3 regions of the Geodermatophilus sp. SYSU D01036 genome follow, and region 2 is predicted to be linked to each of the others. Evidence: predicted binding sites of a transcription regulator. Region 2 holds the regulator's gene; each other region holds the start of a gene.
The links. The regulator LexA, encoded in region 2, represses DNA repair genes until DNA is damaged. The targets are predictions, from matches to a motif close to TCGAACANNTGTTCGA.

Region 1 (4,963 bases), on a different contig from region 2:
ACGAGATCAAGAAGCACGTCGAGGGCATCTACGCCGTCGTCGACATCCAGGCCGAGCCCGCCGCGGTCGCCGAGCTCGACCGGCAGCTCAACCTGAACGAGTCGGTCCTGCGGACCAAGCTGCTCCGGCCCGAGGTCCACTGACCATGGCCGGCGAGACCGTCATCACCGTCATCGGCAACCTGACCTCCGACCCGGAGCTGCGGTTCACGCCGTCGGGGGCCGCGGTCGCCAACTTCACGGTCGCCTCGACGCCGCGCACCTTCGACCGGCAGTCGCAGGAGTGGAAGGACGGCGAGGCGCTGTTCCTCCGCTGCAACGTCTGGCGGCAGGCGGCCGAGAACGTGGCCGAGTCCCTCACCCGCGGCTCGCGGGTCATCGTCTCGGGGCGCCTCAAGCAGCGCTCGTTCGAGACGAAGGAGGGCGAGAAGCGCACCGTCGTCGAGCTCGAGGTCGACGAGATCGGTCCCTCGCTGCGCTACGCCACCGCGAAGGTCACCCGTGCCTCGCGCGGTGAGGGTGGCGGCGGCGGTGGCGGTTTCGGCGGCGGTGGCGGTGGCGGCGGTTTCGGCGGCGGCGCGAGCGACCCGTGGTCGACGCCCGCCGGCCCGTCCGACGAGCCTCCCTTCTGACAGAAGGACCCTCTCGCCCCCCACGCCGCGGGCCCCTGCGAGGGGGCCATCCACACCCCAGATCTAGTCGTACCTGGAGAACCCAGTGCCCAAGCCCCCCGTGCGCAAGCCCAAGAAGAAGGTCTGCCAGTTCTGCAAGGACAAGGCGACCTACATCGACTACAAGGACACGACGCTGCTGCGGAAGTTCATCTCCGACCGCGGCAAGATCCGTGCCCGCCGCGTGAGCGGCAACTGCAGCCAGCACCAGCGGGACGTCGCCACGGCCGTCAAGAACAGCCGTGAGATGGCCCTGCTGCCCTACACCTCGACGGCGCGCTGACCATGAGCACGATGAAGCTGATCCTGACGCAGGAGGTCACCGGTCTCGGGTCCTCCGGTGACACCGTCGAGGTCAAGGGCGGCTACGGCCGCAACTACCTCCTGCCCCGCGGCCTGGCCATCGTCGCCACCCGCGGTGCCGAGAAGCAGGTCGAGTCGCTGCGCCGGGCGCGTGCCGCCCGCGAGGTGCGGTCGCTCGATGAGGCCCAGGCCGTGGCCGGCCGCCTCTCCGGCCTGACCGTCCGGGTGCCCGCCCGCGCCGGTGACGGCGGCCGCCTGTTCGGCCGCGTCACCACCGCCGACGTCGCCGCGGCCGTCACGGCCGCCGGTGGCCCGGAGCTGGACCGCCGCCGCATCGAGCTGCCGAGCAGCATCAAGACCACCGGCAAGCACACCGTCACCGTGCGGGTGCACCCGGAGGTCACGACGACCCTCCCCATCGAGGTCGTCGCCGGCTGAGAACGCCGCAGCACCGCCCGCGAGGGGCGTCGGACACCCGTCCGGCGCCCCTCGCGGCGTCTCGGGGGCCGTGCCGGACTCCCCGGGGCCCCTGAGCCCCCGGACCGCGGCAGGGGGGACGCCGCGGGCCCGCCGGACGGCGTCGCGGGCGGGCTCCCGGTGCCGGTGGGCGCCTGTGACGGCTGCGCCGGGCGGGACGACACGACACGCCCGGCGCCCCCGGCGCGCCGACTTTCTCGTGTCCACAGCCGGTGGGCGGCCGGGACGCAGGTGACGCCCGCGGGACCGCGGCACGACGGGCCGGTGTCCTCCCTGTCTCCACATGTCGACTCCGGCTGTCCACCGACTTGTCCACAAGTTGTGCAGAACGCGGCCCACACGGGTGTTGGACGGGTCCGTCCCCGCTTCCTACCGTCGTCTCCTGCGCCGGACCTCCGCGAACTGTCGGTGGCTCCGGGTAGTGATGTCCTCGAACGCGTGTTCGAGCGGCACGCGAGGCGTCCTGGTGCTTCCCCCACCGGGCCCCGGCCGGGCGGCCGGGGTCTGTACGCGCGCGCGTGCCCCGAGGAGAGGGAGGTACCCAGGTGGCGGTGGCCGACGACTTCAGCCGGCCGCAGGCGACGGCGCCGGAGTACGACCGGCAGCCGCCGCAGGACGTCGCGGCCGAGCAGTCGGTGCTGGGCGGCATGCTGATGAGCAAGGACGCCATCGCCGACGTCGTGGAGCAGCTGACCGGCAACGACTTCTACCGGCCGGCGCACCAGTTGATCTACGACTGCATCCTCGACCTGTACGGCCGGGGTGAGCCGGCCGACGCGATCACCGTCGCCGCAGAGCTCAACCGCACCGACCAGCTGTCGAAGATGGGCGGCGCGGTCTACCTGCACACCCTCATCGCCTCGACGCCGACGGCGGCCAACGCGGGCTACTACGCCCAGATCGTGGCCGAGCAGGCCACCCTGCGCCGCCTGGTCGAGGCCGGCACCCGCGTGGTGCAGCTGGGCTACGGCGCGGCCGGCGGGCGGGGCGACGTCGACGACATCGTCGACCGCGCGCAGCAGGAGATCTACGAGGTCACCGAGAAGCGGATGAGCGAGGACTACTCGCGCCTCGAGGACGTCCTGCAGCCCACGATGGACGAGCTCGACGCCATCGCCTCCCGCGGCGGCACCGCCCGCGGCGTGCCCACCGGCATCCGCGACCTCGACGAGCTGACCAACGGGCTGCAGGCGGGCCAGATGGTCGTCATCGCCGCCCGCCCCGGTGTGGGCAAGTCGACCCTGGGGCTGGACATCGCGCGGTCGGCCACGGTCAAGCACCACATGCCGGCCGTCATCTTCTCGCTCGAGATGAGCAAGCACGAGATCACCATGCGGCTGCTGTCGGCCGAGGCGAAGGTGCCGCTGCACCACATGCGCGCCGGCACGCTGTCCGACGAGGACTGGTCGAAGCTGGCCCGCCGGATGGGCGAGGTGGCCGACGCCCCGCTCTACATCGACGACTCGCCGAACATGACGATGATGGAGATCCGGGCCAAGGCCCGGCGGCTCAAGCAGCGCAACGACCTCAAGCTCGTGGTCATCGACTACCTCCAGCTCATGACGTCGGGCAAGCGCGTCGAGAGCCGCCAGCAGGAGGTCTCGGAGTTCTCCCGGGCGCTGAAGCTGCTGGCGAAGGAGCTCGAGGTCCCGGTCATCGCGATGTCGCAGCTCAACCGTGGGTCCGAGCAGCGTCAGGACAAGAAGCCGATGCTGTCGGACCTCCGTGAGTCCGGCTCGATCGAGCAGGACGCCGACATGGTCATGATGATCCACCGCGAGGACATGTACGAGAAGGAGAGCCCTCGGGCCGGCGAGGCCGACATCATGCTGGTCAAGCACCGCAACGGCCCGACGGCCAACGTCACCGTCGCCTTCCAGGGCCACTACAGCCGCTTCGTCGACATGGCCAACTGAGACGCGGCCGACCGAGAGGCCGCGCCTACGCGCAGGAGGGCCCGGGACCGTCGTGGTCCCGGGCCGTCCGTGCGCAGGGGTCAGGAGACCGCGACGCGGGCCAGGCTCTCCGCGCGGGCACGGATCTGCCCGCGCGCCATGTTCACCGTGCCGGTCATCCCGTACACGGTTCGGTTGAGCGCGGCCAGCGAGGGGTCGGCGGTCCTCAGCGTCGCGGCGCCGTGGATGGGCACGTCGACGTCCGGCCACTCGGTGTCGGGCGTGATCTCGTCCAGCGGCGGGATCGGGAACGGTGGGATGAGATACCCGGTGACGGCGACAGCCACCGTCGTCCCCGCGGGCAGGTGCACCACCTCCCGCACGTCGAGGACCCCGACGCCGTCGTGGCGGACCAACAGGAAGTCGGTGCCGACGACCCGGCCGCCGACCATCGGCCCGTCGGTGATGGTCCCCTCGACGCCCACGTCGATCCGCAGGCCCTCGGGCACCACCCCGATGGGCACCATCCCGCTCACCGCCGCCTCCAGGACGTAGCCGTCCATGTCCCCTCCCTCGGTCGACGCCACGGGTCCATGGGAACCCCGTCCGCAGTGCGTGGAGAAGGGGAACCGGCGGGTCTCCGGGGGGACGCGGACGCGCCGCTCCCGGACCGCCCGTGCGGCGCCATCGTGTCCCGACGCTGTCTGTCGCCGCGGTGTTCCACGTGGATCACCGAGCGCGACGTTGCAGCGACACACCGTCGCACTGCAACGTCGTGACCCGGGTGGCGCCCGCTCGTTGGTCCGGGCCGAGCACCGCCGAGCCCGGCCGTGTCCTCGACCGACCGCTCACCGTCGAGAGGCCAACGCGTGACGACCCTGCCCGAGCACCCCCGCACCGACGAGCCCGCGGCCACGCACAGCCGCCGCCGCTTCCTCACCTACCTCGTCGCCGCTCCGACGCTCGCCGTCGCCGCGCAGGTCGTCACCGACGTGGCCGGCCCGGCGACCGCCCAGGCGCTGCCCTCGCTGCCCGCGCCGGCCGAGCTCCTCGACCTCGGCGACGCGCTGATCCTCGCCGGGAAGCCCACCGAGGACCTCATCGTCGTCACCGTCGACGAGCGGGGCCGGGTCGGGCTGGCGCTCCCCCGCGCCGAGGTCGGCCAGGGCATCACCACCGCCGTCGCCATGCTGCTGGCCGACGAGCTCGACGTGCCGCTGGACCGCGTCGACGTCACCCTCGCCGACGCCCGCCCCGAGCTGGTCTTCAACCAGCTCACCGGCGGCTCCAACACCATGCGCAGCGTCTACGGCCCGGTCCGGCGGGCGGCCGCCGTCGCCCGCGCCCGGCTGCTGGCCGCCGCGGCCCTCCGCTGGGGCACCACCCCGGGCTCGCTCACCGTCACCGACGGCGTGGTCAGCGGCCCCGGCGGGCGGACCGCCACGTACGGCGAGCTGTCGGCCGCCGCGGCCGACCGGACGCTGGCCGTCGCGCCGGCCTCGCCCAAGCCCGCGTCCGCGCAGCGGGTCGTCGGCACGCCCACCAGCCGCACGGACGCCCGCGCGATGGTGACCGGCCGGCAGCGCTACACCCTCGACCTCGACGTCGTCCCCGGCGC
Region 2 (4,963 bases):
CGCGCAGGGCACGCGCGGACGCCCGGCCGGCGCGCAGACGCCTCCCCGGGACGTCCGGCGGGACGCCGGCGGAGGTGGACGGAGGACCGCCGGGGACGCGCCCCGGCATCGGATCAGGCGGGAGGACGGACCGCGGGGCGGCCGCCGCGAGGGTGCGGCACCAGGTCGCCGAGGCGGATGGGGCGGGTCAGCATGTCCGACTCCTCCGCGGCCGCACCGCCGGCCGGAGCCGGGCAGATGACGACCGGCATCTCGGCGGTCACCGCCCGGTGCCGGCCGGAGCCGGCGGGCGCGCGGTGCCGCCCGGCCGCGGTGGGGCGGACGGCGGGCTGCTCGGCGGTGACGTCACCGCCGTGCCGGCGGGCACCGCGGCGGGCGGCGTGGGCAGCCGGGACGACCGCGCGCCGGTCCACGGCCGGGAGCACGGCCGTCCCCGCGGGGTCGGCCGCCGGGTCCGGGCGGCCGGAGGCCAGCGTCAGGTGCCGCTCGGGCAGCCGCACGACGGCCAGGTCGACCCAGCTGTCCGCTCCCGCGGCGTCGCGCAGCCGGACGCGGGCCTCGCAGCCGCCGGTCACGTCGTGGCGCCAGCCGAGCATGGCGCCCGGCACCCAGGCACCGTCCACGAGCACCTCGACGTCCTGCGGGGACCGGAAGGTCACCGCTGCGCTGCTGTTCACGGCTGCTGACACGCTCCTGACCGTAAGTGCCCTGACGACTCCGGAACGTAAACGACGGCGCCTGCACGGTTGACGAACTCACCGGCGTGGTCTCGTCAACATCTCCGCGGTGACGGCGCCGGGCGCGGGGCGCCTAGGGCAGGCGGAGCACCTGGCCGGGGACGACGACCGCCCCCTCCAGGCCGTTGAGCACCTCGATCGCGTCGACCACCGCGCGCACGTCCTGGTCGGCGCCGGCGACCTCCGCGGCGATCGACCACACCGTGTCCCCGCTCTCGACCACGACACTGCTCCCGCCGGCCAGGCGCAGACCGTCGTGGGGGGCGAGGAACTCCCGGCCGAGGGCGGCGCCGCCGACACCGGCGGCGAGGACCAGCACGGTGACCAGGCGGCGCCCGCGGCGGGTGAGCCGCACCGGCGCCGGGGCCGGCGCACACCGAGCGCGGACGGCGGCCCGGGCGGGCTCCGAGCGCACCGGCCGACCGCTCGGGCGGGCCGGGTCGCGGCGGGTGCGCGGCCCCTCGGCGGCCGGCCCGGCGGCGCGGGCGGGCGCCGCGGCGGGGAGGTCGGGCACCGGCCGCAGGTGCCCGGTGACGCGGGGACCCGAGCCCGGCAGGGCAGCGCGCGGAGCCGGCCGGTCGGTGCGCGCCGGCGACGCGGAGCGGCCCGCACCGGCGGCCGCCGGCGCGCCCTCCCCGCGGAGCGGCGGCCGCCACGGGACCCGGACCGCCGCGTCGAACTCGAGCACTGCCTGCCGCACGCTGCCCATGACCGCTCCTCCTGATCGGGTCGACCGCATCGAACGCGTGTTCGATCGAACGTCTGATCGGATGTCTACCGCACGGGTCCGACGAGTGCGAGAGCGGCGCGGCGTGTCCTTCGAACACACGTTTGAACCTCCGGCGCCGGCGCGCTACGGTCCGTGCGGGCGCACCGCCCGCCGACCGGCCTCGGGGCCGGGAGGGCGACGGACGGGCCGCGGGGACGCGGCCGGCGAGGAGGAGACGTGGCGGGCACGAGCGGGACCGGCCAGGGCACCCGGGGCGGCGGCACGACGACCCGCCGGCCGGCCGCGGAGCGCGGCGCCGGCGCGGACGGCGCGGGCGCCGTGCGCACCTTCCCCGACCGCGGCGAGGCCGGCGACGGCCTGACCCAGCGGCAGCGCCGGGTCCTCGAGGTCATCCGCGACTCGATCGAGCGGCGCGGCTACCCGCCCTCGGTGCGCGAGATCGGCGAGGCGGTGGGCCTGTCGTCGGCGTCGTCGGTCGCCCACCAGCTGTCGGTGCTGCAGAAGAAGGGCTGGCTGCGGCGCGACCCCAACCGGCCCCGCGCGCTCGACGTGCGGCTGCCCGGCGAGACCGGGGGCGAGACCGCCCCGGCTGCGCCCGCCGCGGCCGCCGACGGCTCGACCGCGCCCACCTACGTGCCGCTGGTCGGGCGGATCGCGGCCGGTGGCCCAGTGCTCGCCGAGCAGGCCGTCGAGGACGTCTTCCCGCTCCCCCGCGAGCTCGTCGGCGAGGGCACGTTGTTCATGCTGCGCGTCGCCGGTGACTCGATGGTCGACGCGGCCATCTGCGACGGCGACTGGGTCGTCGTCCGCCAGCAGCCCACCGCCGAGAACGGCGAGATCGTCGCCGCGATGCTCGACGGCGAGGCCACGGTCAAGACCTACAAGCCCCGGGACGGGCACGTCTGGCTGCTGCCGCACAACCCGGCCTACGAGCCGATCCCCGGCGACGAGGCCACCATCCTCGGCCGCGTCGTCACCGTCCTGCGACGGGTCTGAGCCGCAGGTCCGCCCGCCGGCGCCGGAGCTCAGGCGCCGGCGGGCGGACCACCGGACCGGCGGCGGCGCAGCCGCTCGCCCCACCACACCAGCGCGGTCGCGACGACGGCCGCGGCCACGCCCGCGGTCACCGGCGACGGGCCCGCGGAGTCCCCGCCGAGCAGCGCCGACGGCGACGGGCCGGCCGGGTCGGACCCCGCCGGCGCCGGCGGCGCGGACCCCGCCGGGACGGGCACCGAGGTGACGTCCCCGGGCACGCCCTCGCCGGCCACCAGCAGCGCGCTCCCGTCCGCGGTGAACGACACCGCCTCCCCCTGCGGCGCCTCGGGCAGCGCGATCCGCACGGGCTCCCCGGCCAGCGCCCCCGGGACGTCGGCGCCAGTCAGCGGCCAGACGTAGGCGTCGGTGTAGGTGCGCAGCGCGATCCGGCTGCCGTCGCGGGCCACCGCCCCGCCGGTGACCATCAGCTGCCCCGCCCGGCCCACGGGACCGCCAGGTGTGCCGGTGAGCGTGAACGCCACCGTGCCGACGTCGGCCAGCGCGACCGTGCCGCCGTCGACCAGCGGCGCGGCCGGCCGGTAGACGTGGCTGGCCCCGAGCACCTCCTTGGTCACCACGTACGGCGTGCCGTCGGGGGCCAGCAGCAGCGCCTCGGCGTCGTGCGGGCCGTCGGGATAGGTCAGCCGGTACAGCGCCGTCCCGCCGTCGGGCCGCAGCGCGACGAGCGCGACCGTCGTCCGGACCGCGGTGTTGTCGCCGGTGTCGGCCAGCCACACCGTGCCGTCCGGGCCGACGGCGAGGTCCTCGGGGTCGTAGGGGTCCACCGGCGCGGTGGTCACGTCGACCACCTGGCAGGCGCCGTCGAGCACGTACACGGCGACCTGGTCGCCGCCGTCCACCATGGCGAGCACCCGGTCGCCGACGTCGACGAGGCCGGAGAGCTCGGCCAGCCGGGGGTCGGTCACCTGGCAGCGGACCGAGGGGGCGGCCGACTCCTCGGCGGCGGCCGGGGCCGCCGGGAGGCCGAGCAGGACCGTGGTCAGCAGGACGGCCGGGGCCCGCCGGGCGACGCTACGCGGACGGGCGGCCGGCTCGGGCACTCGCCCAGCGTGACAGCACCAGCGCGTCGAGTGCGTGAACCACGCCCAGCAGCAGGAGCCCGACGGCCGCGCCCACGACGGCGTCGGTGACCCAGTGGAAGTCCAGCGAGACCATCGCGATCCCGGTGGCCACCGGCCCGACGACGGCCAGCCACCACAGCGTGCGCTGCACCCGCGGACCGAGCCCGTACTCGACCGCCTGCCAGCGCGCCACGCCCCACATGAGCACGGCGTTGGCCACGTGCCCGGAGGGGTAGCTGGCGCCGTCGCGGTGGAAGAACGAGCCGGGATAGGCGGGCGCGGTGCGACCGGTGCCGAACTTGAACGCGTAGACGACGACGGTGAGCAGGGCCAGCGCGGTGACCACCCGCAGCAGGGGCAGCAGCGTCCGTTCCCGCAGGCACAGCCAGCCGACCAGGGCGGCCAGCACGATGAGGATGGTGCCGCGGCCGCCGATCTGGGTGACCGCCCACACCGGCCAGTAGGCCGGGGAGTCGCGCAGGTCCCAGGCGCTGACCACCTCGGAGACCTCGAGGTCCAGCCGCTCGAGCACCCCGCGGCTGAGCAGGTCGACGGTGACCCCGACGGTGACCGCGAACGCGACGAGCAGCAGCCACCACGGCGGGCGGCCGGCACCGACCACGGCGGGCGGCCGGGCGGCCCGCTCCGGGCGCCCGGCCGGCGCGCCGGAGGTGCGCCGCACCACGCCGCTGGTCACCGGGTCACGGTACCGGGCCGTGACCCGCCCGTGACCTCACGGGCCGGAACGGCGAGCCGCCCGGGCACCCGGCGTGGAGCCGGGCACCCGGGCGGTCCGGGGTGGAGGGGGCGGTCAGCCGACCGGGACGGCGAACCGCTCGAGCGCGGCGGCCAGGCCGCCGTCGACGCGGGCGGTCAGCCGGGTGCCGGCGGCCTCGTGGTCCTCGCTGAGCACCTCGCCGTCGCGGTGCACGCGGGCGACCAGGTCGCCGCGGTCGTAGGGGACGAGCACCTCGACCTCGACGTCCGGGTGCGGCAGCCGGGCGGCCACGACCTCGCGCAGCTGCTCGATGCCCTCGCCGGTGCGCGCGGAGACCCACACGGCCCCGGGCAGCGCCCGGCGCAGGGTCAGCACGTCGTCCTCGGTCATGGCGTCGACCTTGTTGACGACGATCAGCTCGGGCACCGCGGCGGCGTCGATCTCGCGCAGCACCACGTGCACCGCGTCGATCTGGCCGAGCGGATCGGGGTCGGAGCCGTCGACGACGTGCAGCAGCAGGTCGGCGCCGGCCACCTCCTCGAGCGTGGAGCGGAACGCGTCGACGAGCTGGTGCGGCAGGTGCCGCACGAAGCCGACGGTGTCGGTGAGCGTGTACTCGCGGCCGTCGGGCGACTGGGCCCGGCGCACCGTCGGGTCGAGG
Region 3 (4,963 bases), on a different contig from region 2:
CGTCCCAGCCGGCGAACACCGCCGCGGCGACGGCGACCCGCGCGGCCCGCCGCCGGCCCGGCCGCACCCGGCGGGTGAGCAGCCCGGCGAGCACGCGGCTCGGCCAGGCCATCATCAGCCAGGCCAGCGGCACGAGGAACGGCACGCCGAGCAGCGTCGGGCCCAGCGCGTCGCTGTAGGAGTAGGTGCCGTAGGGGACGCCGGTGGCCAGCCCGACCGACTCGAACGCGACCGCGGTGACCGCCACCAGCCCGAGCACCGCGGCGCCGGCGCGCGCGCCGTGCGCGACGGCGGCCGAGGTCACCGACACCGCCGAGCCGAGCAGCACGATCGTCCAGGACACCGCGTCGCGGGCGGCGCCGTCGGTGAGCGGGTAGGCGACCGCGGCCAGCACCAGCAGCACGGCGAGGGCCAGCGGCAGCCGGGCGGGCGCGGGTGCCCGCCGGAGCGCCGCCGTCGCCGTGCTCACCGGGCCGCCCGCGCGAGCCGCCCCGCCGCCGCCCGGGCGCGGGCGAGCGGCCGACGGCCGGCGAGCACCACCCGGGCCGCCGTCCGGCCGGAGTTGCCCGACACCCCGCCGCCGGGGTGGGTGGAGGCCCCGGCCAGGTACAGCCCGGCCAGGCCCGGCACCCGGTAGCCGGCCAGGGCCGGCGTCGGGCGCAGCGAGAACATGCTGGCCAGGCCCATCTCCACGTGCATGACGTTGCCACGCAGCAGGGACAGCTCGCGTTCCAGCAGCACCGGCGTCTGGACGTACACGTCCTGCACCGAGGCGGCGAAGCCGGGGGCGTACCGGTCGACGGCGGCCACCAGCCGCTGCGCCTCCGCGTCGGCGAGGGCGTCCCAGTCGCCGCCGTCGGCGAGCGCGTAGGGGTACCACTGGCCCCACACGGTGACCACGTGCCGCCCGGGCGGGGCGAGGGTGTCGTCGCTGGCGGAGAAGGACATCGCCAGCGGCACCGGCTCGCGGGGCAGCCGGCCGCCCAGCCAGTCGCCGTGCGCGGCGGCCAGCTGCGCGCGGTCGGTGCACAGCAGCTGCAGGCCCTGCGCCGACACGGCCGGGTCGACGCCGGGGTAGGCCGGCAGCGCGTCGGTGAGGCAGCGCAGCACCAGGCCGAAGCCGTTGCCCACCGGCGGGGCGGCGTCGGCCAGCGCCGGCGGGGCGTGGTCGCCGGCGAGGTCGCGGGTGGCCAGCACGTGGCAGGCGGCGACGACGACCGGGGCCGCGATCCGCCGTCCGGAGACCGTCTCGACGCCGGTCACGCGGCCGCCGTCGACGAGCAGCCGCGCGGCGCCGTCGCCGAGGACGACCCGGCCGCCGTCGGCCTCCAGCCGGCGCCGGAGCGCCTGGGTGAGCCCGCCGGACCCGCCCACCGGGTGGCCCGGCGGGGTGTCGTGCAGCAGCGCCACCCAGGCGACCATCGCCGCGGTGCCCGGCTCGCTCATCGGCGGGCCGGACTGCGCGCCGAACCAGGCCAGCGCCGCCTTGAGCCGCTCGCTGCCGAACCAGCGGTCCAGCAGCGCGTCGCCGGAGCCGAGGAACTCGGCGGCGAGGTCGCCGCCGGGGGTGCGCGGGGCGTCGCCGGACGGGGCGCCCAGCGGCCAGAACGCGCGGGCCAGGCCCAGCGGGGTGGGCCGGCGGCCGAAGGAGTCGACGACGGCGCGGCTGCGCGGCCCCCACACGCCGACGAACCGGCGGTAGGCGTCGGCGTCGTCGGGCCCACAGGCGGCGGCGATCGAGGCGCAGGTGGCGTCGAGGTCGACGGAGAACACCAGCGGGCGGCCGTCCGGGCCGGGGTCACCGGGCGCCGGGGCGGGCGCGAAGCCCCACGGGTCGCAGTCCACGTAGCGCAGGCCGTGGGCGGCGAGGTCGAGCTCCTCGACGACCCCGCTGTGTCGGACGATCACGTGCGCGCTGGAGCCGCGGTCGACCCGGACGCCGGGCCAGCGCTCCACGGTGGACACCGCCCCGCCGAGGACGTCGTCGCGCTCGACCACCTCGACGGCCAGCCCGGCGCGCGCCAGGTAGCAGGCGGCGACCAGCCCGTTGTGGCCGGCGCCGACGACGACGGCGTCGACGGCCCGGTCCGGCTCCCGCACGCTCAGGTGCCGGGTACCGGCCGCAGCGGCAGCCGGGCGCCGAGGATGGCGAAGGGCCGGGCGTCCCCGGGGAAGTGGTGGCCGCGGGCGAGGTCGACGAACCCGTCGGCGTGGTACAGCCGGAACGCCTTGGTGTCGGCGTCCGGGGTGGACAGCAGCGCGACCGGCGCGTCCACGCCCTCGACCAGCGCGTGCAGCAGCCGCCGGCCCAGCCCGCGGCTCTGCGCCTCGGGGTGCACGTGCAGCTCGCACACCTCGAACGCGCCGGGCAGCCAGCGCTTGGCGGTGCGCCGGTCCAGCGCCGCGCGCACCTGGTCGTGCCACCACTGGCCGGGGGCGACGAGGTAGCCGTAGCCGAAGCCGACCAGCTGCTCGCCGTCCGGGGTCGCGGCGAAGGCCCCGACGGCGCGGAAGCCGGGGCGCTCGGTGTGCTGGACGGCGTAGCCGTAGCGGCCGGCGACCACCGAGGCGTCATAGCCCATCGCCTCGCCGTAGATGGCCAGCGCCTCGTGCATGTGCTCGCGCAGCCAGCCTGCGGGCAGTTCGGTCACCCGCGTCGCGGGCGTCGTGCCGGTCACGGGGTTCTCCTCGTTCACGGGCCCACCGCGGCGGGGTGGGGAGCGGCGGCCGGACCGTCGGCGGTCGGGCCGCTCCCGACCTCGGCGGGGGTGCCGGCGGTCAGTCGCAGCAGCTCGTCGTAGCTGGTGGGGAAGACGGCGGACGGGTGGCCCGCAGCGGCCCACACCTGGTCGTACCGGGCCAGCTCGACGTCGACGAGGGTGCCGATCGGCGCCGGGTGGCCGACCGGGGCGACCCCGCCGATCGGCTGGCCGGTGTGCGCGCGGACGAAGGCGGCCGAGGCGCGCTCCACGCGGGGCACGCCGAGCAGGGCGGCCACCTTCGCGACGTCGACCCGGTGCGCGCCGCTGGTCAGCACGAGCAGCGGCTGCCCGCCGACGTCGAACACCAGGCTGTTGGCGATGGCCCCGACCGGGACGCCGAGCTGTGCGGCGGCCGCGGCGGCGGTGTGCGCGCCGTCGGCGAGCTCGTGGACCCGCCCGGTGGCGCCGGCCCCGGCGAGCAGGCCGGCGATCGCGGCCACCCGGGGGTGGGCGGGTCGGCTCATGCGCTGATCCTGCCACCGCTGTCGTACCCCCGCCGTACCGTCCGGCACGCGGGCGGGAGGGGCTCCTCCCGGGGGAGGACGCGGGAGCGCGTCCGGCTTGACGGGACCGGCGCGGTCGGGTCTACTCGAGGTGTTCGAACACACGTTCGAACAGGTCGGCCACCGCCCCGGGACCTTCCCCGCCCGGGCGGTGGGCAGACCGTCGAGACGCGGCACGGGGTGGGGAGACGGGCATGAGCCGGGTGCTGGGTGACGTCGGCGAGCGGGCCGGCGAGGAGGTGCAGGTCGAGCGCGGTCCGCTCGGGCCGGCGCAGTTCTGGCGCGGGCAGGGCCGCTACGTCGTCGGCGAGCTGCTCGACTCGTGGGTCGAGACCGCGCCGTGGTGGCAGCGGGCCGCCGGCACCCCCGGCGGCGCCTCGGCCGACCTGGTCGCCCCCCGGGAGGTGTTCCGGGTGGAGGCGCTGCGGGCCGGCCGCTCGCGGATGAGCTTCGCCGGGGTCTACGACCTGTGCTGGGACGCCGCGGACAACCGCTGGTCTCTCGTGCGGGTGCACGACTGATGGGCGCCGCGCACGCCATGGCCCAGCAGCTTCCCCTGCCCCCGCCGCTCCCGGCGGCCGCGGGCCAGTTGCTGGACCAGGCCACCCGGGCCCTGGCCGAGGCCCGGCACGCCCCCGACGCGTGCCGCCGCTACGCCACCGCGCACCTGGCGGCGCTGCGGGCCGCCGCGGGCGTGCTGGCCGCCCGCACCCGGCCGGAGAGCGGCCGCCGCCGGCCGCGCAGCGCCTGGGTGCTGCTCGAGCAGGTCGCCCCCGAGCTGGGGGAGTGGGCCACCTTCTTCGCCGCCGGCGCGGCCAAGCGCGCCGCGGCCGAGGCCGGGCTGTCCCGCGCGGTCACCGAGCGCGAGGCCGACGACCTGGTCCGCGACGCCGGGACCTTCCTCGCCGTGGTCGAGGAGCTGCTGGCCACCACGCCCGAGCCGGCGCCCCGGCCGCGCGTGGTCGGCGGCACCGCCCACCGTCCCGCCCGCGGGCGGTGAGCGGGGACCCCTTCGTCCACCTGCACGTCGCCTCCGGCTACTCCCTGCGGTACGGGGCCAACCACCCGGCCGACCTGGTCGCGCGCGCCGCCGAGCACGGCATGACGGCGCTGGCCCTGACCGACCGCGACGGTCTCTACGGCACGGTCAAGTTCGCGCTGGCCTGCCGGTCGGCCGGGCTGCGGCCGGTCTTCGGCGTCGACCTCGCGGTCGCGCCGACGGTGGACACCACCGTGCCGCCGGCGCGGGCGCACGTGCTGGGCGAGGACGAGTTCTCCCTGCGCCGCACCGGGCGCGCCCCCGCGCGGCCGGCGCCGGCGCGGCGCCACCCGGTGCGGGGCGGCGCCGGTGTCGACCCGCGGCTGCCGCGGGTCACCTTCCTCGCCCGCGACGGCGCCGGCTGGCGCTCGCTGTGCCGGCTGACCAGCGCCACGCACCTGCGCGGCACCCGCGGCGAGCCGGTGGCCTCGCTCGCGCTGGCCGCCGAGCACGCGCCCGGGCTGGTCGCGGTGCTGGGGCCGGACTCGCCGGTGGGCCGGGCGCTCGCGGCCGGGCGGGCCGACGTCGCCTCCGCGCGGCTGGACGCCTGGCGGTCGGTGTTCGGCCCGGGCTCGCTGGTGCTGGAGGTGGTGCACCACCGCGGCCGGGGCGACCGCTCCCGCGCCCAGCGGCTGCTGCGCTTCGCCGACGAGGAGGGC

Region 1: dnaB (replicative DNA helicase) is a predicted target of LexA. The motif match lies at 1,881-1,896, and genes of this name have one in related genera.
Region 3: ACI8AR_RS03545 (DUF6504 family protein) is a predicted target of LexA. The motif match lies at 3,361-3,376, and genes of this name have one in related genera.

What each region holds. Positions count from the first base shown of each region.
Region 1 covers NZ_JBJGZJ010000016.1:2,101-7,063, reverse strand. Annotated here, with positions in the region: gene rpsF (30S ribosomal protein S6) at 1-143, shown strand, start outside; gene ACI8AR_RS15935 (single-stranded DNA-binding protein) at 146-631, shown strand; gene rpsR (30S ribosomal protein S18) at 717-953, shown strand; gene rplI (50S ribosomal protein L9) at 965-1,411, shown strand; gene dnaB (replicative DNA helicase) at 2,002-3,366, shown strand; gene ACI8AR_RS15915 (DUF3237 family protein) at 3,447-3,908, opposite strand; gene ACI8AR_RS15910 (molybdopterin cofactor-binding domain-containing protein) at 4,215-4,963, shown strand, end outside.
Region 2 covers NZ_JBJGZJ010000005.1:5,197-10,159, reverse strand. Annotated here, with positions in the region: gene ACI8AR_RS07610 (hypothetical protein) at 114-689, opposite strand; gene ACI8AR_RS07605 (LysM peptidoglycan-binding domain-containing protein) at 811-1,446, opposite strand; gene lexA (transcriptional repressor LexA) at 1,684-2,463, shown strand; gene ACI8AR_RS07595 (hypothetical protein) at 2,493-3,563, opposite strand; gene ACI8AR_RS07590 (phosphatase PAP2 family protein) at 3,535-4,281, opposite strand; gene hflX (GTPase HflX) at 4,396-4,963, opposite strand, start outside.
Region 3 covers NZ_JBJGZJ010000002.1:222,857-227,819, forward strand. Annotated here, with positions in the region: gene ACI8AR_RS03525 (carotenoid biosynthesis protein) at 1-469, opposite strand, end outside; gene ACI8AR_RS03530 (phytoene desaturase family protein) at 466-2,100, opposite strand; gene ACI8AR_RS03535 (GNAT family N-acetyltransferase) at 2,103-2,678, opposite strand; gene ACI8AR_RS03540 (YbaK/EbsC family protein) at 2,693-3,226, opposite strand; gene ACI8AR_RS03545 (DUF6504 family protein) at 3,460-3,786, shown strand; gene ACI8AR_RS03550 (SAV_6107 family HEPN domain-containing protein) at 3,786-4,265, shown strand; gene ACI8AR_RS03555 (DNA polymerase III subunit alpha) at 4,262-4,963, shown strand, end outside.